DNA from 3 places in the Streptomyces sp. NPDC031379 genome. Region 3 is predicted to be linked to each of the others. Evidence: riboswitches for the same ligand, from Rfam matches in the RefSeq annotation. Region 3 holds a riboswitch; each other region holds the start of a gene.
The links. A riboswitch is a leader RNA that binds a small molecule or an ion and turns the genes downstream of it on or off. The one in region 3 is predicted to bind cyclic di-AMP.
Positions count from the first base shown of each region.

Region 1: another riboswitch for cyclic di-AMP. It lies ahead of ACZ5CW_RS02695 (C40 family peptidase); the one in region 3 lies ahead of ACZ5CW_RS39185 (M23 family metallopeptidase).
Region 2: another riboswitch for cyclic di-AMP. It lies ahead of ACZ5CW_RS30300 (M23 family metallopeptidase); the one in region 3 lies ahead of ACZ5CW_RS39185 (M23 family metallopeptidase).

Region 1 is NZ_JBVIIT010000001.1:571,932-579,374, forward strand. Features, by position in the region: gene ACZ5CW_RS02675 (LuxR C-terminal-related transcriptional regulator) at 1-740, shown strand, start outside; gene ACZ5CW_RS02680 (C40 family peptidase) at 758-1,822, opposite strand; gene ACZ5CW_RS02685 (hypothetical protein) at 2,265-2,618, shown strand; gene ACZ5CW_RS02690 (tellurite resistance/C4-dicarboxylate transporter family protein) at 2,622-3,587, opposite strand; gene ACZ5CW_RS02695 (C40 family peptidase) at 3,827-4,816, opposite strand; cyclic di-AMP (ydaO/yuaA leader) riboswitch at 4,825-4,995, opposite strand; gene pcrA (DNA helicase PcrA) at 5,282-7,443, shown strand, end outside.
Region 2 is NZ_JBVIIT010000023.1:157,027-164,469, forward strand. Features, by position in the region: gene ACZ5CW_RS30280 (MBL fold metallo-hydrolase) at 1-352, opposite strand, end outside; gene ACZ5CW_RS30285 (Glu/Leu/Phe/Val dehydrogenase dimerization domain-containing protein) at 635-1,819, shown strand; gene ACZ5CW_RS30290 (TetR/AcrR family transcriptional regulator) at 1,934-2,554, shown strand; gene ACZ5CW_RS30295 (SGNH/GDSL hydrolase family protein) at 2,897-3,682, opposite strand; gene ACZ5CW_RS30300 (M23 family metallopeptidase) at 3,941-4,861, opposite strand; cyclic di-AMP (ydaO/yuaA leader) riboswitch at 4,867-5,023, opposite strand; gene ACZ5CW_RS30305 (alpha-galactosidase) at 5,334-7,406, opposite strand.
Region 3 is NZ_JBVIIT010000042.1:28,242-35,684, reverse strand. Features, by position in the region: gene ACZ5CW_RS39195 (PrsW family intramembrane metalloprotease) at 1-1,005, shown strand, start outside; gene ACZ5CW_RS39190 (aldo/keto reductase) at 1,074-2,018, opposite strand; gene ACZ5CW_RS39185 (M23 family metallopeptidase) at 2,113-3,147, opposite strand; cyclic di-AMP (ydaO/yuaA leader) riboswitch at 3,157-3,323, opposite strand; gene ACZ5CW_RS39180 (PP2C family protein-serine/threonine phosphatase) at 3,558-4,724, opposite strand; tRNA gene ACZ5CW_RS39175 (tRNA-Met) at 4,940-5,013, opposite strand; gene ACZ5CW_RS39170 (dihydrofolate reductase family protein) at 5,103-6,236, opposite strand; gene ACZ5CW_RS39165 (MarR family winged helix-turn-helix transcriptional regulator) at 6,311-6,841, shown strand; gene ACZ5CW_RS39160 (GTP cyclohydrolase II) at 7,003-7,443, shown strand, end outside.

The DNA of each region.
Region 1 (7,443 bases), on a different contig from region 3:
ACGCGACCGAGGCGAACGGCACGGCGGCAGCGGCGGAGGCGGCCGGGTCCGGCCGGCCCGCCGGCGGCGGCGCGGGCGGGCGGCACGTCCGCGTGGTGCTCGTGGACGACCACCGGATGTTCCGCACCGGCGTCCAGGCCGAGATCGGCCAGACCGCCGAGACCGGCGTCGAGGTGGTCGGCGAGGCCGCGGACGTCGACCAGGCGGTCACGGTCATCACCGCGACCCGGCCCGAGGTGGTCCTCCTCGACGTCCACCTGCCGGGCGGCGGCGGTGTCGAAGTACTGCGCCGGTGCGCGGCGTTGACGGCCGACGCCGAGCGGCCCGTGCGCTTCCTCGCGCTGTCCGTGTCGGACGCGGCGGAGGACGTGATCGGTGTCATCCGCGGTGGCGCCCGCGGCTATGTCACCAAGACCATCACCGGCGCCGACCTGATCGACTCGATCTTCCGGGTGCAGGAGGGCGACGCCGTCTTCTCCCCGCGGCTGGCCGGGTTCGTCCTCGACGCCTTCGCCTCCACCGACGCCCCGCCCGTCGACGAGGACCTGGACCGTCTCACCCAGCGCGAGCGCGAGGTGCTGCGCCTGATCGCCCGCGGCTACGCCTACAAGGAGATAGCCAAGCAGTTGTTCATCTCGGTGAAGACGGTCGAGTCCCATGTCTCGGCGGTCCTGCGCAAGCTCCAGCTGTCCAACCGCCACGAGCTGACCCGCTGGGCGACCGCGCGCCGTCTCGTCTGACCCCTGCGGGGCCGCCCTCACGCCACCCGGGTGGCCCCGGCGAAGGGCATCTCGTCGACCGGGGCCAGCCGGACCGGTGCCGACGGGTTGGGGGCGTGGATCATCTGTCCGCCTCCGACGTAGAGCCCGACGTGGCTGATGCCGGAGTAGAAGAACACGAGGTCGCCGGGCTGGAGTTCGGAGCGGGAGAGGCGTCGGCCCGCGTTGATCTGGGCGTAGGTGGTGCGGGGCAGGGAGACGCCGGCGGCGCGGTAGGCGGCCTGGACCAGGCCCGAGCAGTCGAAGGCGTTCGGGCCGGTCGCGCCCCACACATAGGGGCTGCCGAGCTTGGTGTAGGCGTAGGAGACGGCCGCCGCAGCGCGCGTGTTCGGGGCCGTGGCGGACCCGGCGCGTTCCAGTGACTGCCGCGTGCCGGAGGCCGACCGGGAGACGTGCCCGGCCGGGGCGCCGTCACCGGTGACCTCGGTCCGTTGCTGCGGGGTGAGCCGTGTCAGCAGCCGCCGGGCCTCGTCGAGCTTGCCGGTGATGGTCTTCTTCTGCCTCTTCAGCTCCGCCTGCCGTGAGCGCAGGGACTTCAGCTCGATGTGTGCGGCGCCGCGCAACCGCTCGATCTCCCGGAGCTGTTCGCGCACCCCTGACACGGCGGCGGCCTGCCGGTCACCGGCCCGCTCCGCGAACGCGGCGCCCGCCAGGTACCGGTCGGGGTCGCCGGACAGGGCCAGCTGCCAGGCCGGGTCGATACCGCCCTCGCGGTACTGCGCCGCCGCGAACGAGCCCAGGGCGTCCCGGGCCGAGTTGAGCTTGGCCTGCTTGCGGGCGGCCTGGTCCTGCAGCGTGTTCACCCGGTGCTGGGCCGTTTCGGCCTTCTCCTTCGCCCCGTTGTACTTCTCGGTGGCGCTCTCCGCCTCTTGGTACAACGTGTCGACCCTGTCCTTCACCTGTGCCGGCGTCAGCTGTGGCTCGGCGTGTCCCGTCCCGTCGAAGCCCGTAGCGGTGGCCGCGCCCGCCAGGGTGAGAGTGGCGGCCGTGCGGACCGTATGGCCGCTGAGCGGGCGTTGCCGGGGCTTGCGGTGCGCTGCCACCTGGACCGTCACGTCCTTTCGTGGGACCTCGTACGACCGAGCGCGGTCGGTGCGCCCGGCGGCGGCCGGCACAGGGGGAGCCGGCCGCCGCCGGGCCTTTCTCGGCGGAGGTGGCCGACTGCCGCCCTGGCCCGGGCGGCGGTGGGGAGCCGGTCACCTGGGGGAGGACGCTAGGCCGCTCTGTGACGAGTTGGTAACGCGGTGTACGGAACTGGCTTCGATGGAGTGGTACCTGACCGTATGTGACCGTGTTGCCGGGGTGGAGTCGTCGTCTTCACGCAGCGTAGTGACCGAAGCATCGAAAGCGGGGTGGGGCGGAGCGGCGGGGTGCTATGGGGCGCATATATGCAAGATCAGCAGCCGTCGGGGCGGGTCCCGGTGGAACGTCGTCGGCGGGCCCGGCCACGGAGGGCTCGAGCGCCCCTCGTTAGGCTCCGGCTCCATGGACGTACTCATCCACCTCTTCGTCGGCCTGCACATCATCGGCATCGCCGCGCTGCTCGGCGGTTTCCTCACCCAGATGAAGGCGATAGGGCAGGGCACGGCCCGGTTCGTCCCCGGCATGCTGCACGGCGCCCTCACCATGCTGGTCACCGGCGTGGCCCTGGTCGGCCTCAACCAGGCCGACGACCACCACGTCAACAACATCAAGATCGGCGTGAAGCTGGCCCTGCTGATCGTGATCCTCGGACTGGTCTACGTGAAGCGCGACGAGGAGCGGGTCGACAAGAGGCTCTTCGGCCTGGTCGGTCTGCTGACCACGGCGAACGTCTTCATCGCCGTCCTGTGGACCTGACGGTCAGCCGACACCGTCGCCCGCCCGGGCCGCGAGCACCGCTCCGGCGGCGACCGCGAGCCACGCCGCCACCGCCACCCACACCAGCACGCGTCCCGGGCCCGTGAGCCACGGGACGCCCATGGTGGCCGCGACGGACAGCGTGGCGGCGGCCGTCATCCCCATCGGGAACACCGTCGACCACCGCCGCATGTCGTAGCCCGGCCGCGGCCGGGCCGCCTCCGCCGCCAGCAGCACGAGGTATCCGGTGAGGTCCAGGACGAGCAACGCCGCCGTGACGGTGCGCAGGACGCCGCGGTCGTCGTCGTTCCACAGGTACAGGCGCCCGCTGTCAGCGGCGAGCAGTTTCGCCCCGGCCAGCGTCGAGATGGCGAGTGCCCCGCCGGCGATCCAGTGGTCCCCGGCGCCCTGAAGCACCTGCCGCGGGTCGAAGCGGACCAGGGCGAGGCCGTAGAGCACCAGACCCAGCCAGAACAGCACCAGCGCGGTGTGCGCGAGCCACGCCGTACCCTCGGCCGCGGCCAGCGTGGCTCCCGGCACCGCGAGCCCCTGGGTGGCCACACAACCCAGGAACACCGTTCCGGGCATGCCCTGGGTCCAGCGCCGTACGACGAGGACGAGCAGCACCGGCCAGAGCAGCGCCGCGAGTGCCAGCAGGGCCTCGGCCAGGGTCTGCCGGCCCAGCATCGAGATCCGGGTGCCCAGCACGGTCGTGGCGGCGACGGCGGTCAGCGCCCCCGGACTCCGCGCCTCGCTCAGCCAGCGCTGCCGTTCGCCGAGCAACCGCAGGACGAAGTCGGCGGCCAGCGCCACCCAGGCGACGCAGGCCAGCGCCAGCGCCACCCGGGAGACCGCCTCGTCGCCGGCCGTGTGCAGGGCCACCGACAGGATGCCGGTCGCCATCACGGCGGCCCCGGCCGCGGGAGGCCGCTCCCTCCACCACGCACGCAGACCTGAGATGCCGGGCATGCGCCCGATGCTAGGCAGCCGGGCGCATCCGGCCGGGCAGGGCACGCGTGCGGGGAGCGCAAAAACGCGGGTACGCGCGCGTACGCCGCGAGAACGCCGTCACGCGCGCGTGGGGACGCGGCGCCGCGGGGCGGGGCGCCCGGCACGGCGGGGCGGGGCGCCCGGCACGGCGAGGCGGGATGCCAGGCGTTCTGGGGCGGGGGCCCGGCGGCGCGGGGCTGGGCCCGGAAAGCGAACGGTCAGGCCGGCCGCACCACGCTGTGGATGATCGATTCACCACCGCGGTCGACGGACTCCTCGCGGACGTACGCGCCGGGCTCCGGAGCGTGGATCATCATCCCGTCGCCCGTGCAGAGGCCGACATGGCTGCTGTCGTCGTGGAAGAAGACCAGGTCACCGGCGCGCGCGTCGGAGAGGGGGACCGGGGTCCCCGTGGCGGCCTGGGCCCGGGCGCTGCGCGGGAGGGTGACGCCGGCGGCCTTCCACGCGGCCTGGGTGAGGCCGGCGCAGTCGTAGGAGCCGGGCCCGCTGGCGCCGCTCACGTACGGCTTGCCGATCTGGGCCCGGGCGAAGGCGACCGCCTTCCCGGCCTTGGTGGCCTGCCGCGAGTCGGCGGTCCCGTACGCCTGCGGACCGGCCTGCGCCGGCTGCCGTCGGCCGGGCGCGGCCGGCCGCGCGTCCTCCTGGGCGGTGAGCCGGGACAGCAGCCCGCGCGTGGTGGCGAGCTTGTGCTGGACGGCGGCCTTCGCGGCCTTCACGTCGTAGGGCGGGGCGTCCGGCGCCTGCGGGATTCTCGTGGCCCTGCCCCGCTCGGCCGTGTCCTTCACCCGCGAGGCCAGCCGGTTCATCACCCTGCTCTGGGCGAAGTGGTCCTGCGGATACTCCTCGAGGAGGGAGGCGGCCGTGTCCGCGGTGGCCGCGAACGGCATCCACCCGTCGCGGGCCTTGGCGAGCAGGCCCGCCCGCCGCGCTTCCTCCTGGCGCAGTTCCTCGGTATGCGCCCGCTGCCTGCCCGCCGGTTCCTCCTCCGGCGTCGAGTCGGCCTGGCGGTAGAACTCGTCGATCTTCTTCTCGATCTCCTCCAGGCTGGGCCGGCCGTCGTCGGCGGAAGCGGCCTCGGCCGTCTGGGACAGGACGGCCACGGAGGTGAACGCGGCGGTGGCCAGGGCGGGGCCGCGCAGGCCCGGTCCAAGGGTGCCGCCGGGGCGCGGCTTGCGGTGCGACGCCAAGGGAGGCGACTCCTTCCAACATGCCGCCTACCGGGTTAGCTGTCGGGTTCGGGCGGGTGCTTCGGAAGGGTTGCCCTACGGCGTCGTCCCGGGCGGGAGTCGGCCGATTCACCCCAGGATCGGTGGGTCCCCGGCTCCGGGCACCGTGCGGGGCGCGCCGGACTCGGCGGAGGCCGCATGGCCCGGCGACGTTCGCCGGAGAGGGGTCGTGCGGCCTGACGGCAACTTAGCCAACTCGTGTGTCTCCTGTGAAGGTTGGTGTGCGGTTTGTCCGATACATTTCCGTGACCTGGGGTCGGTTTCACGTGGGCGTGAACAGGCGGTTCCGCAGCGTGAGGGGCTGGTCGGGGCCGGTGGGGCGACGATCGGCTCGCCGCTTCGCGTCCGGGGGCGGGACCCGGCCGCGGGGCCGGGTTCCGGGTACGGGGACGGTTTGTCGGTGGGGCGCCCTAGACTCGTAGAGCGATGAGCAGCCTCTTTGACGACAGCTTCCTGGCGGACCTCCAGCGCCCTCGCGGGCACGAGGAGGAGCCTCCGCCACCGCCCGAGGACGATCACGCTCCGGAGCCGATTCCGGACGATCTGTTCGGCGGGAAGTTCGACGCGCCGCCGGACCGGGACGCCTACTACCGCGACGGCGCCCCCCGCCCGGCGATCGACGCGGCGGCACTCCTGGAGGGGCTGAACGAGAACCAGCGCGCCGCGGTCGTGCACGCCGGCTCCCCGCTGCTCATCGTCGCCGGCGCCGGCTCCGGCAAGACGCGCGTGCTCACCCACCGCATCGCCCACCTGCTCGCCGAGCGGAACGTCCACCCGGGCCAGATCCTCGCGATCACCTTCACCAACAAGGCCGCCGGCGAGATGAAGGAGCGCGTCGAGCAGCTCGTCGGCCCGCGCGCGAACGCGATGTGGGTGATGACCTTCCACAGCGCGTGCGTACGGATCCTGCGCCGGGAGTCGAAGAAGCTCGGCTTCACCTCCTCCTTCTCGATCTACGACGCAGCCGACAGCAAGCGCCTGATGGCCTTGGTCTGCCGCGACCTCGACCTCGACCCCAAGCGCTTCCCGCCCAAGTCCTTCAGCGCCAAGATCAGCAACCTGAAGAACGAGCTGATCGACGAGGAGGACTTCGCCGCCCAGGCCACCGACGGGTTCGAGAAGACCCTCGCCCAGGCCTACGCGCTGTACCAGTCGCGGCTGCGCGAGGCGAACGCGCTCGACTTCGACGACCTGATCATGACGACGGTCAACCTGCTGCGCGCCTTCCCGGACGTCGCCGAGCACTACCGCCGCCGCTTCCGGCACGTCCTGGTCGACGAGTACCAGGACACCAACCACGCCCAGTACGCGCTCGTGCGCGAACTGGTCGGCACCGGCGACCGCGCCGCCGAAGACGTCGAGGCCCCGCCCGGCGAGCACGACCTCCCGCCCGCCGAACTCTGCGTCGTGGGCGACGCGGACCAGTCGATCTACGCCTTCCGCGGCGCGACGATCCGCAACATCCTCCAGTTCGAGGAGGACTACCCGAACGCGACGACGATCCTGCTGGAGCAGAACTACCGCTCCACGCAGACCATCCTGTCCGCCGCCAACGCGGTCATCGAGCGCAACGAGTCCCGCCGCCCGAAGAACCTGTGGACCAACGCCGGCCAGGGCGCGGGGATCACCGGCTATGTCGCCGACACCGAGCACGACGAGGCCCAGTTCGTCGCCGACGAGATAGACCGCCTCACGGACGCGGGCGAGGCGAAGGCCGGGGACGTCGCCGTCTTCTACCGCACCAACGCGCAGTCCCGTGTCTTCGAAGAGGTCTTCATCCGCGTCGGACTGCCCTACAAGGTCGTCGGCGGCGTTCGCTTCTACGAGCGCAAGGAGGTCCGGGACGTCCTCGCCTACCTGCGTGTCCTCGCCAACCCCGAGGACTCGGTGCCGCTGCGCCGCATCCTCAATGTGCCCAAGCGGGGCATCGGCGAGCGCGCGGAGGCGATGATCGACGCGCTCTCCCAGCGCGAGAAGATCAGCTTCCCGCAGGCTCTCAAGCGCGTCGACGAGGCGTACGGCATGGCCGCGCGCTCCACCAACGCGGTCAAGCGCTTCAACACGCTGATGGAGGACCTGCGCACGATCGTCGCTTCCGGCGCGGGACCGGCGACCGTCCTCGAAGCGGTGCTCGAACGCACCGGTTACCTGGCCGAGTTGCAGGCCTCGACCGACCCGCAGGACGAGACCCGCATCGAGAACCTCCAGGAACTGGCGGCCGTGGCCCTGGAGTTCGAGCAGGAGCGCGGCGAGGGCGAGCAGGGGACGCTCGCCGAGTTCCTGGAGCGGGTCGCCCTGGTCGCGGACTCCGACCAGATCCCCGACGAGGAGGACGGCGACGGCGTCATCACCCTGATGACCCTGCACACGGCCAAGGGCCTCGAGTTCCCCGTCGTGTTCCTGACCGGCATGGAGGACGGCGTCTTCCCGCACATGCGCGCTCTCGGCCAGACCAAGGAGCTGGAGGAGGAGCGGCGCCTGGCGTACGTCGGCATCACGCGCGCGCGGGAGCGGCTCTACCTGACGCGGTCGGCGATGCGCAGCGCCTGGGGCCAGCCGTCGTACAACCCGCCCTCCCGCTTCCTGGA
Region 2 (7,443 bases), on a different contig from region 3:
ACAGGACCCGGTGGCCGTCGATCTCCGCGAGCACGCTGGAATGACCCATCCAGGTCAGCCGCAGTCCTGTGGCAGGAGGCTTGGCCAGGTCGGCGAAGGTCGTGGGGTGCACCGGGACGGTGCCCTTCGGGGCGCGCAGCGGCCGGGTGTCCTGGTCGAAGAACACCTTCGCGAAGTCCAGCGCGGAGCCGGAGGGCCGGGTACGCGCGACCCCGCCGGGGTTCTGGAAGACACCGTCCTTGAAGTGCGGGGAGCGACGGATGCGTGCCAGGCGCTCACCGCCCGGGTCCGCGCCGAAGGCCGCGGGCCGCAAGCCGCGGAGCCCGGAGCTCAAGGAACGCAAACCGGTCACGGTACCTCCAGGGGAAGTGGCTGAGGTCCTCCATTATGGTCGGCGCCTCCGACAGCCCCGGGCCGCCGGGTCACCACTCCGCTCCCGGCGGGCGTTACTGAATATCGATTCAGCACGTTGACAGGGCGCGCAGCGACTCCCGATACTGACCCGCGGTTCAGTAGCATCCGCCCCCGCCCCCGCCGTCGGCGACCCCGGGCCCCCTGGAGGCACCATGTCGGCCCGTGTCCCGTCAGAGCCCTCGACCGGCCCCGCCTCGATCACCGTCCCCCAGGAGACCCCATGACCGCCCCGGCTCCCCTGATGTCGCTCGTCTGGACCGATCACGTCACCGGCCGCCAGGGCTTCCTGGTCGTGGACCGGCTGGTGCGGGGCGTGGCGAGCGGCGGGCTGCGGATGCGTCCGGGCTGCACCCTTCGGGAGGTGACCGGGCTCGCCCGCGGCATGACGATGAAGGAGGCCCTGCACTACGACCCCGCGGGGCGCTACATCCCGCTCGGCGGCGCCAAGGGCGGCCTCGACTGCGATCCGCAGGCACCGGAGGCGTACGGGCTGCTGGTGCGCTACCTGCGCGCCATGCGGCCGTACATCGAGAGCTTCTGGACCACCGGCGAGGATCTCGGCCTGACCCAGGACCTGGTGGACCGCGCCGCCGCCGAGGCGGGCCTGGTCTCCTCCATCCAGGCGGTGTACCCGCTGCTGGACGACGAGACGGCGGCCCGCGAGCGGCTCGCGGACGCCTTCGCGGTCGAGGTGGACGGCATCGGCCTGGACGAGCTGGCCGGCGGCTGCGGTGTCGCCGAGGCGGTGCTCGCGGCCCTGGACCGGGCGTCGGCGCCGTACGCGGGCACCCGGGTCGCCGTGCAGGGCCTCGGCACGATGGGCGGGGCCACCGCACGCTTCCTCGCGCGCGCGGGTCTGACCGTGGTGGCGGTCGCCGACGTCAAGGGCACGATCGCCAACCCCGCGGGGCTCGACGTCGAGGCGCTGCTGGCCGCTCGGGACGCCTACGGCACCGTCGACCGGCGCGTGCTGCGCCACGGAGACCGCGAACTGCCCGGTGACGCCTGGTTGTCCACCGGGGCGGAGGTGCTGGTGCCGGCGGCCGTGTCGTACGCGATCGACACCGCCGACCAGGAGGGGATCACCGCCCGCTGGATCGTCGAGGCCGCGAACATGCCCGTACTGCCCCGGGCGGAGGCGCTGCTGGCCGCGCGCGGCGTGACGGTTCTGCCGGACGTGGTGGTCAACTCCGGGACCAACGCCTGGTGGTGGTGGACCCTGTTCGGCGACATCGGCGCGGACGCCGACGAGGCGTTCGCGCACATCCGGCGCTCGATGCGCACCCTGGTCGGCCTGATGCTCGACCGCGCGGAGGCCGACGGTACGACCCCGCGCGCGGCCGCCCACGCCCTGGCCGCCGACCGGCTGCCGGTGATCGCGGAACGCTTCGGGTGGTACCGGTGACGGGCCCGAGCGAACCTCGCCCGGACGCGGACGCGCTCTTCGCCCCCCGGCACCGAACTGCTCGAGCACAGAGCCCGTTCGGTGCCGTGCGCGACGACGGACTAGGGTGACCGCGTGGCGAGAGTGCGGTTGAGCGTGGCCGAGCGGCGGGAGGAGCTGCTGCGGGCCGCCATCGAGCAGATCGAGGCGCGGGGCGTGGCGGCGGTCAGGATCGCCGACGTGGCCTCGGCGCTCGGTGTGAGCAACGCGCTGGTGCTGTACCACTTCTCGACCAAGGAGAAGCTGGTCGCCGCCGCGTTCACGTACGCGGCCGAGGACGACCTCAGGCATCTGCGCAAGCTGCTCGGGCGCCGGACGTCCGCGCTGCGCCGACTGCGGTCGGCGGTGCGCTGGTACGCGCCCACCGGTCAGGCCAAGGGCTGGCGGCTGTGGATCGAGGGCTGGGCCGTGGCCCTGCGGGAGCCCGCCCTGCGGGAGGTCACCCGGGACCTGGACAAGCAGTGGAAGGCGGCGATCACCGAGGTCGTCGCCGAGGGCGTCGCGGCGGGCGAGTTCGTGTGCCCCGACCCGGCCGGTGCCGCGCTGCGGCTGACCGCGCTGCTGGACGGGCTGGCCGTACAGCTGACGTCGTACCCGGGCGGCGTGCCGCGCTCTCGGGCGCAGGAGTGGGTCGACGACGCCCTCGCCCGCGAACTGGGGCTCGACCGGGCGGCGTTGACCGACCGACAGCGCTGACCACTCCAAAGGCTCCGGGCGGGATCACACGCCGCACCGACCGCCCGTCCCGTCGCCCGCCGCGGCCGCGGCCGGAGACTCGGCCCGACTCACCCGCGACTCGAAGCGCCGCCCGGACACGGCCGCGGCACGAGACGCCGCCCGGAACACCCCCGACGGTCGAGACGCCCCGACACGGCCGCGGCTTCGAGCGCCGGTCCGACAAAGCAACGGCCTGTGACGCCCGTCCGGCGCGGGGACGGCTCGGGTCGGCGGTTGGGCCCGGTCGGGGCTGGGAGCGTCGGACGGATGCGGACGTGCCCCGGGCCGCGCGGTGCGCGGGCCGGGGCAGGGGCGGTGGGGTCAGGCCACGGAGGCGATCCGCATCTTGATGTCGTCCGGCGACAAGGTGCCCTTCGCCGTCACATGGTCGCCGGAGGACTCGCCGCGCAGCCGGCGGCCGATCCACGGGACGAGGTACTCGCGGGCCCAGTGGACGTCGTCGCGGCGGACCTCCAGGGTGCCCCGGGGCGGCAGCGGCGGCCACGGCTGCTCCGGGTCGGCCGGGACGTCGAGACCGAGGGCCTGCCCGGCCCGCAGTGCCACGCGCGTGTGCCCCTCGGGTGAGAGGTGGAGGCGGTCGCTGTCCCAGGCCCGGCGGTCCTGTACGGACTTGAGGGACCACAGGTCGAGTACGGGACAGTCGTACCGGTCGGCGATCGCGCGGACATGCCCGTTGTACGTGGCGATCTTGCCGCGCAGGTGCTTGAGCAGGGGAACGCCCCGGGTGTCGAAGCCGGTCGTCACCATCACCGTGCCCGCGACCTCGGTCAGCCGGGCCACGGCCCGCTCGAACCGCTCGGCCACCTCGTCCGGGTCGGTGCCCGGACGGATGATGTCGTTGCCGCCGGCGCAGAAGGAGACCAGATCCGGGGCCATACCTGCGGCCTTGGGGACCTGGTCGGCCACGATCTGGTCCAGCAGCTTCCCGCGCACGGCGAGGTTGGTGTACTGGAAGTCGCCCTCGGGACGCCGGTCGGCGAGGAGGACCGCGAACCGGTCGGCCCAGCCCACGAACGCCCCGTCGGGGCCGAGGTCGCCGACGCCCTCGGTGAAGCTGTCCCCCACCGCCACGTACGACCCGATCACTGATCTGTTGTCATTCTTCGAATCGTCTGCCACGTCGGACCATGATTCACCTATGGATGTGACCTACGCGACCGTAGGCGGGGGTTGACGAGCGGTGAGATGAGACACTCTTAAATACTTTGCCAACCCAGGAATACGTTCGCGATCAGGCATGTTGAGGGTGCGATCGCCACGCGGACACACCGAAGGCCGGACCCGGGGATCAGGGGTCCGGCCTTCGGAGGCGTGTCAGGCAGGGGGTTTCGGGCGACGCGGTCCTCAGCCGACCGGGACGCCGTGCTGGCGGAGGTAGCCGACCGGGTCGATGTCGGAGCCGTAGTCCGGCGTGGTGCGGATCTCGAAGTGCAGGTGCGGGCCGGTGACGTTGCCGGTGGCGCCGGACAGGCCGACCTGCCGGCCCGCGGTCACGGTCTGGCCGGCCGAGACGGAGAGCTGCGAGAGGTGGGCGTACTGGGCGTAGTGGCCGTCTTCGAGCTTGATGACGACCTGGTTGCCGTAGGCCCCGCCCCAGCCCGCCGAGACGACCGTGCCCGCGCCGACGGCCTTGAGGGAGGTGCCGGTCGGGACGACGAAGTCGACGCCGGTGTGGTAGCCGCTGGACCACATGCTGCCGGCCACGTGGTAGCCGGTGCCGACGGTGGCGCCGGCCACCGGGAGGGTGAAGCCGGTGGCGGTGGCCGTCGAGGGGGCGGAGCCGGACGACTTGGCCGGGGCCGCCTGCGTCCCGGAGGACTTGGCGGCGGTCGAGGCCTGGGGCTCGGCCGCGGTGGACTGCGGGGTGGCTGGCTCGGTGCGGGTCTGCGCGGCCTTCTTGCCGAGCGTGAGTTCGAGGCCCGGGTGGATCAGCGCGGGGTCGGCGCCGATGGCCTGCCGGTTGTCCTCGTAGAGCTGGTGCCAGCCGCCGCTGACGTGCTGCCGGCCGGCGATCGCGGAGAGGCAGTCGCCGGACTTCACCGTATAGGTGCGCACCGTCGAATCCGGCTGTGCCGCGGTCTTCTTCGCCGTGACGGGAAGGGACTGCACGGTCTTTCCGGAAACGGACTGCGCCGGGGTGGCGGCGTGCGCTCCGATGGCTCCGATGAGCGGCAGGGCCAGCGCGGCGCCGCCGGTTCCGGCGACGGCGATGGAGCGGGAAAAACGCGGGGTCTTGGGACGTCGGTGCTTACCCTTCGCGGGCATGGCGCAATTCCTCTCCGACGCCTGCGAGGTCAGCTGTCGGGTTCGGGCTGGAGCTGCCCGGCCGCGCGGTGCGCGACTTCACCCCTAGCCTGTCGCGGAGACCGGACAGGCAGTCGTACCTGGTGGGTCCCCCGCTCCTGCCGGACACGGGTCAAGTGTGTGCGGGCTCCGGGCGGCGGCAGGATTCGGCGTTCCGTCCGGATTGGTGGCGAACGTAAGCGAGCACGACGTACGGAAACAAGCAGCCGGTTCCCGCCGTTCCCTCATCCCAAGATCGAAGGCAGGGACAAGCGGTCACCCTGCGTGAATTCGGTGCCGTCTTCGCCTTTCAATTCCCCTTTTCAGGCATAAGAATTACGTGAACATGACGCGCGACACTCCGTCACCGATATGACGCTCCTCACGCACCATCCCGCCACAGGCCCTTATTCCGCGGCGAGTTGGAATTAAGGCGTCAATTCGGTCAGAAGGCTCAGATACGGCGTAGCCGGATAACCGCCGCATCCAGGTCGCCACGCAGCGCGGTGCGCAGCCCGTGGTGCAGCAGGACGGCCCCTCGATGCACTTCGCCCGTTTCGCGGCATTCGTACGCCGCTGTCGGGTCGAGTCCGCGCAGCCGCACCGCCGGCACCGGCTCGCCGTAGCTCTGCGCCTGCAGCCAGGCGAGGACCACCGTCTCGTCATCGAGGACGTACTGGACGGCACTCAGACCGCCCGTCGGGGGCCGCAGCCGGTACAGCTCGCCGCGCTGGACGACCGGGCGGATCTCCTTGTACAGCTCCACCCACCGCCGGGCCTCCGCCAGCTCCTCCTCGGTCCACTCCGTGAGGTCACCGCCGACACCGAGGACGCCGGCCATGGCGCTGACGAAGCGGAACCGCAGCGAACTGACCCGGCCGTTGAGCTGGGTGTTCGGGCTGTCGGTGACCCAGGCGGCCATGACCCGGGCGGGGTGGATCTGGGTGAAGCCGTGCTGGATGGCGAGCCGGTCCAGCGGGTCGGTGTTGTCAGAGGTCCACACCTGGTCGGTGCGGCTCATCACCTCGAGGTCGATCCGGCCGCCACCGCCCGAGCAGGACTCGAACGCGACCCCGGGGTGCGCCGCGCGCAGCCGGTCCAGCAGGGCGTACAGGGCCCGGACGTGGTCGACCCACAGGCGCTGCGGATACGCCTCGCCGGGCCAGCCGGCGTCGGTGAAGCAGCGGTTGAAGTCCCACTTCACATAGTCGATCGGAGCACTGGAGAGCAGGGTGTCCAGCTGCTCCCACAGGTACTCCTGGACGTCCTCGCGGGCGAGGTTGAGGACGAGCTGATTGCGCAGTTCCGTCCGCTTCCGTCCGGGTTGGTACTGGACCCAGTCGGGGTGGGCGCGGTAGAGGTCGCTGTCCGGGTTGACCATCTCGGGTTCGACCCAGATGCCGAACCGCATGCCGAGGCCGTGGACCCGGTCGGCGAGGGGCTTGAGGCCGTGCGGGAAGCGGTCGGGGTTGGGCGTCCAGTCACCGAGCCCGGCGCGGTCGCTGGTGCGGGCGCCGAACCAGCCGTCGTCCACCACGAACAGCTCCACGCCGATCTCGGCGGCTCGGCGGGCGAGGGCGGCCTGCTGCTCCTCGGTGATGTCGAAGTCGGTCGCCTCCCAGGAGTTGAACAGCACGGGCCGGTCCTGCTCCGCGTCCGGGATCACGTACGCACGCTGATAGGCGTGCCAGGTACGGCTCGCGCCCCCGAAGCCGCCGTCGCTCCACAGCCCCGCGAAGACCGGGGTGGTGTACGACTCCCCCGGCTGCAGGAGCAGCAGACCCGAGTCGTCGTGGCCGGCGCCGCCGGTGATCTGCACCCGGGCGTCGGGGAGTTGGGCGACGGCGATGCGCCAGGAGCCGGACCAGCCGAGGGCGCAGCCGTAGACCTCGCCGCGCTCCTCGGTGGCGTCGGTGTCGAGCGCCACCCAGGGCAGGTGCTGGTGACCTGTGTGGCCGCGGCGGCTGCCGATGACCTTCTCGCCGTACGTGAGCGGCGCACCGGTGAGCCGGGACTCGGCGGCCCAGCGCCCGTGCAGCTGGGACAGCCGCCAGCCCTCGCGGTCGGGCAGGGTCCAGGTGGCGGCGTCGGCGCGCAGTACCTCCACGCGCGCGTGCCCGCCGTTCTCCACGGTCGCCCAGCGCTCCACGACGTCCCCGCGCATGCGGTAGTGCAGGGTGATCGCCAATCCGTCGTCGTCGAAGCGCAGCCGCAGCTCGTCGCCCTCCGTGTCGTAGGCCTCGAAAGTCCATTCCGTGCCGCGCCGGTCGGCCGTGCGCACGGACAGGGCGGGGCGGACGAAGCGGGAGCCGCCCTCGACGGGGTACTCCTCGCGGCCGTCGAGCGGGGACTCGAAGGGCCAGTAGCCGGGCAGGGGGCTCACCGCCAGCGCCTCGGCGTCCACGAGCGCGATGCCCGGGCCCCAGTGGAGGTGGAGCAGCTCGTCGGCCTCGGTGAGATGCAGGGCATAACTGCTGGTGGGCCCCGACAGGAGCCAGGTACGACCGTCTTCGGCGATGTCCACCATCGAGACCTCACAGGTGCCAACAGATCCGCTCAAGTAT
Region 3 (7,443 bases):
GGCGCCTGCGCGGCGGCGCTGATAGCCATCGTCGCGAACACCTTCGCGACCAAGTGGATAGCCACCGCCACCGCCGATCCGGCCAATGCCGACACCCTCGGCGCCACCGTGATAGCGCCGATCGTGGAGGAGTCCGCCAAGGCCGCGGCCGTGCTGCTGGTCTTCCTCTTCCGCAGACGCCACTTCACCGGACTCGTGGACGGGATGGTGATCGCCGGGATCACCGCCACCGGTTTCGCGTTCACCGAGAACATCCTCTACCTCGGTACGGCCTTCGGGACCGACCAGATGACCGGCGGACGGGGCATCGCCTCCGTCACCGCCGCGACCTTCTTCGTGCGCATCGTGATGTCCCCGTTCGCGCACCCCCTGTTCACCGTCCTCACCGGCATCGGCTTCGGCGTCGCCGCGCTCTCCGGGGAGCGGCAGCATCTGCGGCGGGTGCTGCTGCCGGTCTGCGGGCTGCTGCTCGCGATGAGCATGCACGCCCTCTGGAACGGCTCCTCCACCTTCGGCCAGTACGGGTTCTTCGCCGTCTACGGCGGGTTCATGGTGCCCGCGTTCGGGTTGCTGACCTGGCTCGCGGTCTGGACGCGGCAGCGGGAGCTGCGGACCGTGCGGGAAGAGCTGCCGGCGTACGTGCTGGCCGGGTGGCTGGGGCCGGCCGAGCCGTTCGCGCTCGGGTCGATGCGGGCGCGGCGGATGGCCCGGGAGTACGCCCGGCACCACTTCGGGGGGCGGCCCGCGGCGCGGACGGTGGCTCAGTACGAGGCGTACGCCACCTCGCTCGCGTTCCTGCGGCACCGGGGGCGGCAGGGGCGGGCCGGGGCCGACTTCGTCGTACGGGAGCGGGAGTTGCTGACCGAGCTGTGGCAGCGCAGGGGCATGGCGCGGCCGGCCCTGGAGTACGCGGCCAGGGCTTCCGCTCCGACACCGGTGTACTGGGCACCGCCGTACGGGTACCCGGCGGTGCCCCATCCCGCGTACAACCCGTATCGCACCTAGGGGGTTCGGGCAGCCGGGCACCGCCGGTACGGGCGCTTGCCGTCGCGGTGGAACCGGGGTGACCGGTCCTACGCCGAGGCTTCCGTCAGCCTGGTCACTTCCTGGTCCGTCAGCTTCAGGTCCGCCAAGCCCAGCAGGGCCGGGAGTTGTTCCGGCGTGCGGGCGGAGGCGATGGGGGCCGTGATCGTCGGCTGGGCCGCGAGCCAGGCCAGGGCGATGGTGGCGGCCGGGGCCTCGTGGGCGGCGGCGATCTCGTCCAGGGCCGCCAGGACCTTCTGGCCGCGCTCGGAGTCCGCGTACCCCTGGGCCCGGCCGGCGCGGGCGCTGTCCACGGTCGTACCGGGGCGGTACTTGCCGGTCAGGAAGCCCGCGGCGAGGGCGAAGTAGGGCACGGCGGCGAGGCCCTCGCGGACGGCCAGGTCCCGCAGCGGGCCCTCGTAGGTGTCGCGGGAGACCAGGTTGTAGTGGGGCTGGAGGGCGACGTAGCGGGCGAGGCCCTCGCGGTCGGAGAAGTCCAGGGAGGCCTGGAGGCGTTCGGGGGTGATGTTGGAGGCGGCGATGTGCCGGACCTTGCCGGCCTTCACCAGCTCGTCCAGCGCGCCGATGATCTCCTCCACCGGCACCTCGGGCTTGTCGAAGTGCGTGTAGTAGAGGTCGATGTGGTCGGTGCCCAGGCGGCGCAGGGAGGCGTCGGCGGCGGCCTTGATGGTGGTGGCGGACAGACCCTGGTACTCGGGGTGCTGACTGACCTTGGTCGCGATGACCACGTCGTCGCGGTTGCCACGGGCCTTGACCCACCTGCCGATGATCGTCTCCGACTCGCCGCCCTGGTGGCCCTCGATCCAGGCGGAGTAGGAGTCGGCGGTGTCGACGAAGTTGCCGCCGGCGGCCGCGTAGGCGTCGAGGACGGCGAAGGAGGTCTCCTCGTCGGCGGTCCAGCCGAAGACGTTGCCGCCGAGGGAGAGCGGGAAGACCTCGAGGTCGGAGGAGCCGAGTGTGCGCAGAGAAGTCATGCTCCACGTCAACGCCGACGGCAGATGATCGCATTCCGCCGTCGGCGCCAAGATCCCGCAAAGGGGTGCCCCCGCGGGCTCCCGGAGGGACGTGTCAGGGGTTGAGGCCCTTGTCCCGCAGCCATGCCATCGGGTCGATGCCGGTGGACTGGCCGCCCGGGTGGACCTCCAGGTGGAGGTGCGGGCCGGTGACGTTGCCGGTGGCGCCGACGCGGCCGATGACGTCGCCGGTGGAGACCTTCTGGCCGACGGAGACACTGATCGAGGACTGGTGGCAGAACCACAGCTCGGTGCCGTCGTCGAGGGTGAGGACCGTGCGGTAGCCGTAGGAGCCGGCCCAGCCCGCCTGGGTGATCGTGCCGGTGTGGACGGCCTTGATGAGGGTGCCCGTGGGAGCCGCGAAGTCGAGGCCGGTGTGGTAGCCGGAGGACCACATCGAGCCGGCCTGGCCGAACGTCGAGGTGAGCGTGTACGAGGAGGTCGGCAGCGCGTACTGCTTGGCCAGCTCGGCCAGCCGCTTGGCCTCGGCGGCCTTCTCGGCGTCGGCCTCCGCCTTCTCCTTGGCGGCGGCGGCCTTGGTGGCGGCTTCCTTCTCCGCCTTCGCGGCGGCGTCCGCGGTCTGCTTCTCGGCGGCGGCGAGTGCCACGGCGGTGGCCTTGCTGTCGGCCTTGCTCTGCTGCTGCTCGGCCTGGGCCATGATCCGGTTGCGCAGGGCCTCGCCCGCGTCGGCGTCCTGCTCGGTGTCGGCGGAGGTCACGCCGACGTCGCTGAGCGCGGTCGTGGCGGTGGCCTCGGGTGCCGGGGCGGAGTCGTCCTCGAAGAGCGAGCCGACGGAGGGCAGGTCCGGCAGGGAGATGGAGACCGGCGGCTTGCCGGTGTTGGCGCTGGCCATGCCGCCCGCGCCGACCGCGGCGATCACGCCGACGCCGAGAACGGTGGAGCTGCGGGCGAACCCGCCGCGCTGCTTGGCGACACGGTGCCGGCCGCGGACCGGGGCGACGGAGTCCTCGGTGGGATTCCACTCCTCCCAGGGGCCCTCCTCGGCGCGGTAGGAGCCGTAACCGAAGGTCTCGGTCTCACGCTGAGCCGGTATGAACGGGGCTTCTGGGGCAGGGCGGTTGGACGCCACGCGGGCGTGCTCCTTTCCTTCCTCCGCCTACCGGGTTAGCTGACGGGTTCGGAGCAGGAAGGTCTCCTACGCGCGTATACCAGGCGTGGACTCAGCGAGTTCACGTCGGTGTCCGCGTGATTCACCCCAAGGTGGTGGTTCCCCGGTTCCCTTGCGGGATTCGGCGCATGCGCACGGAGCCGCCTCTTGTGACGGCTGGGACGACCGCGCTGCGTTATCGAACGTTAATAGACGTGCCAGGCACTTTCCAAGCCGTTCGGCTTGATCATTAACCTTTTCGGCCGCGGACTTACCTGCCAGGACCGCTGCAAATCGGGCGAGTTGGCCGCGGTTCAGGAGTCACAGAAGTTTTGATGGTGACTCAGATGTTATGCGCACGGCGGTCGACCGGTCACCCTCGGTGAGGCTGCTCATGGCTGCCGTACGGCGAGCAGCGCCATGTCGTCCGTCATCCCGCCGCCGGAGTGGCGCCGCACCTCCGCGGCGAGCCGGCCGAGCAGTGCGCCGGGGTCGGGGAAGGCACGTCCGGCGAGCCGTCGTTCGGGTTCGTAGAACCGGCCGTGGGCGTCCCGGGCCTCGGACAGACCGTCGGTGTAGAGCAGCAGGGTGGCCCCGCTCGGAAAGGCGGCCTCCAGCGTCCGGTCGGGCCACATGCCGAGGTCGCCCATGCCGAGCGGCAGCGCGGGCTCGTGCGCGGTCAGGATGCGCAGGGTGCCGTCGGCGTGCAGCAGCAGCGGGGAGGGATGGCCGCGGTTGAGGACGCGTACGACGCCGTCGCCGTGCGGGAGTTCGGCGAGGACGGCGGTGGTGAAGCCCTCGAACGCGTCGATGCCGTCCCGCCGGGTGCCTTCGCGGGCCAGCGCCCGCTCCAGCCGCTCGGCGACCGCCTCCAGCGTGGTCTCCTGCTCGGCCGCCTCCCGGAACGCCCCGATCAGCACGGCGACGGCGGCGACCGCGCCCAGGCCCTTGCCGCGCACGTCCCCGACGACCAGCCGGACGCCGTGCGGGCTGTCCTGCACCGCGTAGAGGTCGCCGCCGATGAACGCGTCCTGGCGTGCCGCCTCGTAGCGGGCGGCGATCTCGAAGCCGCCGATCCGTGCGGCGGGCTCGGGCAGGACGGCCCGCTGTGCGGCCTCGGCGATCTCCCGGGCGGAGGCGAGCCGCCGGTCGCCGAGGCGGACCACGCGGTTGATGGCGACGGCCGGCAGGGCGACCGTGGCCACGGTGACCACGTCCGTGACGGTGGCCACGGCCGGGTGGGCGCCGGCCTGGGCGTGCACGGCGCAGGCGGCGGCGAGGGCCGTGAGGCCGGTCAGCACGGTGGTGCGCAGCGAGGACAGGGGCGCGGCGATCAGCAGGGCGGCGGTGAAGAACGGGACGGCGGTGAAGTCCTCGGGGGTGAGCAGGCCGTAGAGGACGCCGCAGGCGACGAGGAGGGCGGGCAGGGCGCGGGCCAGGGCACGCGGGCTCGGGCGGCGGGTCCTGCCCGCGGGTACCGGGTCGGCGCCGACACCCGGGTCGGGCACGGGGTCGCCGGGGAGCCGGCCACCCGCCCTGGCGTACGTGTTCTGCTCCACCTCACCAGGACGCACCGCTTGTCTCCCACGTGTCCGACGTACGTCCAGGTTTGCGGGCACGGGGAGGCGGGGCGACCGCTGTGGACCGACCGGATGACCTGCTGTGATGTATGCCACTCGACAGAAAGGCCGGGCGTCGCCGGGGGAACCCCGGACACCCCGGGAAACACTCAGGGCCGGAGTCCATGTACTGGATTCCGGCCCTGAGTCTTCAGTAGCGGGGACAGGATTTGAACCTGCGACCTCTGGGTTATGAGCCCAGCGAGCTACCGAGCTGCTCCACCCCGCGTCGTTGTGTCTCTACTGTACGCCATACGCAGGACGGAATGCACATCGGTTTCCCCCGGGCCCCGCCCGGACCGGTGCCGGGGGCGGCGCTCAGCCCCGCAGGTGGGCGTTGGGCGCCTTGGCGAGCGCCTCGAGTTCCGGGAGTACGACGACCTCGGCTCCCCCGTCGCGCAGCACCCCCGTGCCGTCGGCCGCCGCGACGAAGGTGTCCGGCTCCCGCCAGGCGGTGACCACCCGGCGCACCCCGGCGCGCAGGATCAGCTCGGCACAGGGCGCGGGGCGGGAGGCGCGGCGGGCGCAGGGCTCCAGGCTGCTGTAGACCGTGGCACCGGTCAGCCTGGGGTCGGCCCGGTCGATCTTCGCCAGCGCGGCCTCCTCTGCGTGGACCACCGGGTCGCCGTTCTCCCGGGAGTGGCCGCGGGCCAGTTCGGTGCCGTCGGCGGCGACCACGACCGCGCCGACACTGAACGCGGTCTCCGAGGGCGGGCACAGGGCGGCGAGGTCGCAGGCGGTGCGCAGCCAGCGGCGGTCGGCGGCGGTGGGGGCGGGGCCGGTGCCGGGGGCCGTGGGCTCGTAGCGCATGAGGACGACGTCCTCGATGCGGCGGGTCTCGAGCAGGCGCAGCCGGCCGCCCTGGTAGGCGCCCGGCCCGAACAGGCGCGGGGCCGCCGGGTCGCCGACGAACAGCGGGGCGAGGACCAGCTGGAGTTCGTCGGCGAGGCCCTGCTGGAGGAGCTGGGTGTGCACCTGGCCGCCGCCCTCGACCATCAGGCGCCCGACACCGCGGACGTCGTGCAGGTGCTCCAGCAGGGCGCGCCAGTCGAGGTCGGCGCCGAGCGGGACGACGTCGGCGGTGCCGCCGAGGAGGCGGGTGGCCCGTTCGGCGCCCTCGTCGGTCGTGTAGACGAGCTTCTCGCCGCCGGTGTGCCAGAAGTGTGCCCCGGGGTCGAGTTCGCCGGAGGCGGTGACGGTGACCTTCAGCGGGTAGGCGGGCCTGCCCGTTGCCTGCCGGGCCGCGCGGCGCTCGGGGGAGTTCACCAGCAGGCGCGGGTTGTCGGCGCGGATCGTGCCGGCGCCGACGAGGATGGCGTCGACGGAGGCCCGCACGTCGTCGACCCGGTCGAAGTCGGCGGGGCTGGACAGCAGGAGCCGCTCGGGGCCGGTGTCGTCCAGGAAGCCGTCGAGGGAGACGGCGGCGGACAGCAGCACGTACGGCAGGGGCATCGGCGCACTCCCTCGCGGCGGCCCGGCGGGCTCACCATCTTGGTTCAAGTTTGAAACAAACTTACACTGGCAGCATGACGACCCGCTGGCTCAACCCCGAGGAGCAGCGCGCCTGGCGCGCCTACATCGCCGCCTCCCGGCTCCTGGAGGACGCGATCGACCGGCAGCTCCAGCAGGAGGGCGGCATGCCCCACCTGTTCTACTCGGTGCTGGCCAACCTCTCCGAGGCGCCCGACCGGCGGCTGCGCATGACCGACCTCGCCGAGACGCTGAAGATCACCCGCAGCAGGCTGACCTACGCGGTGACCCGGCTGGAGCGGGACGGGCTGGTGCGCCGGGAGGACTGCCGCTGGGACAAGCGCAGCAGCCTGGCGGTGCTGACGGACGAGGGGATGGCCGTGCTGGAGCGTACGGCACCGGGGCACGTCGAGACGGTCCGCGGCACCCTCTTCGACCGGCTCACGCCGGAGCAGGTGGGACAACTGGAGCAGATCTGCACGGGGATCGTGCGCGGGCTGCAGGGGGAGGACGAGGCGGGGGCGGCCACGGAGGACGTGCCGTGGCGGCGACGGTCGGGATCGTGCGAGGGCGGCGCGACGGAGTGAGACGGCTCTCGTGAGTCCCGAGAGCCCCGTGAGTCCCGAGAGCCCCGTGGGCTTCACCGCGCATCATTGATTCAACTTTGAAGCATGAGGTAGGGTCTCGGCTCTGAACATCTGCTTCAAATCTGAAACAGATGGCCACGGCACAGATCCCGGAGACCCGCATGCCCGACATCCCCGCCGCCACCCCGCGTGCCCGCGTCCGGGTACCGCTGCGCTTCCACGACGGCTACAGCGCCGACGCGGAACTCGTCACGTTCCACGGGCTCGCCGACGGCCAGGAGCACGTCGCCGTCGTCCTCGGCGACCCCGGCCCGGTCCCGCTGGTGCGGCTGCACTCCGAGTGCCTGACCGGAGACGTCTTCGGCTCCGCCCGCTGCGACTGCGGGCCCCAGCTGCGCGAGGCGGTCGAACGCATCGCCGAGCGCGGCGGCGTCCTGCTGTACCTCCGCCAGGAGGGCCGTGGCATCGGCCTCTACAACAAGCTCGACGCGTACGCCCTCCAGGACCAGGGCCTCGACACCTACGAGGCGAACGCCGCCCTCGGCCTGCCGGAGGACGCCCGCGACTACACCGCCGCCGCGCAGATGCTCGCCGCCCTCGGC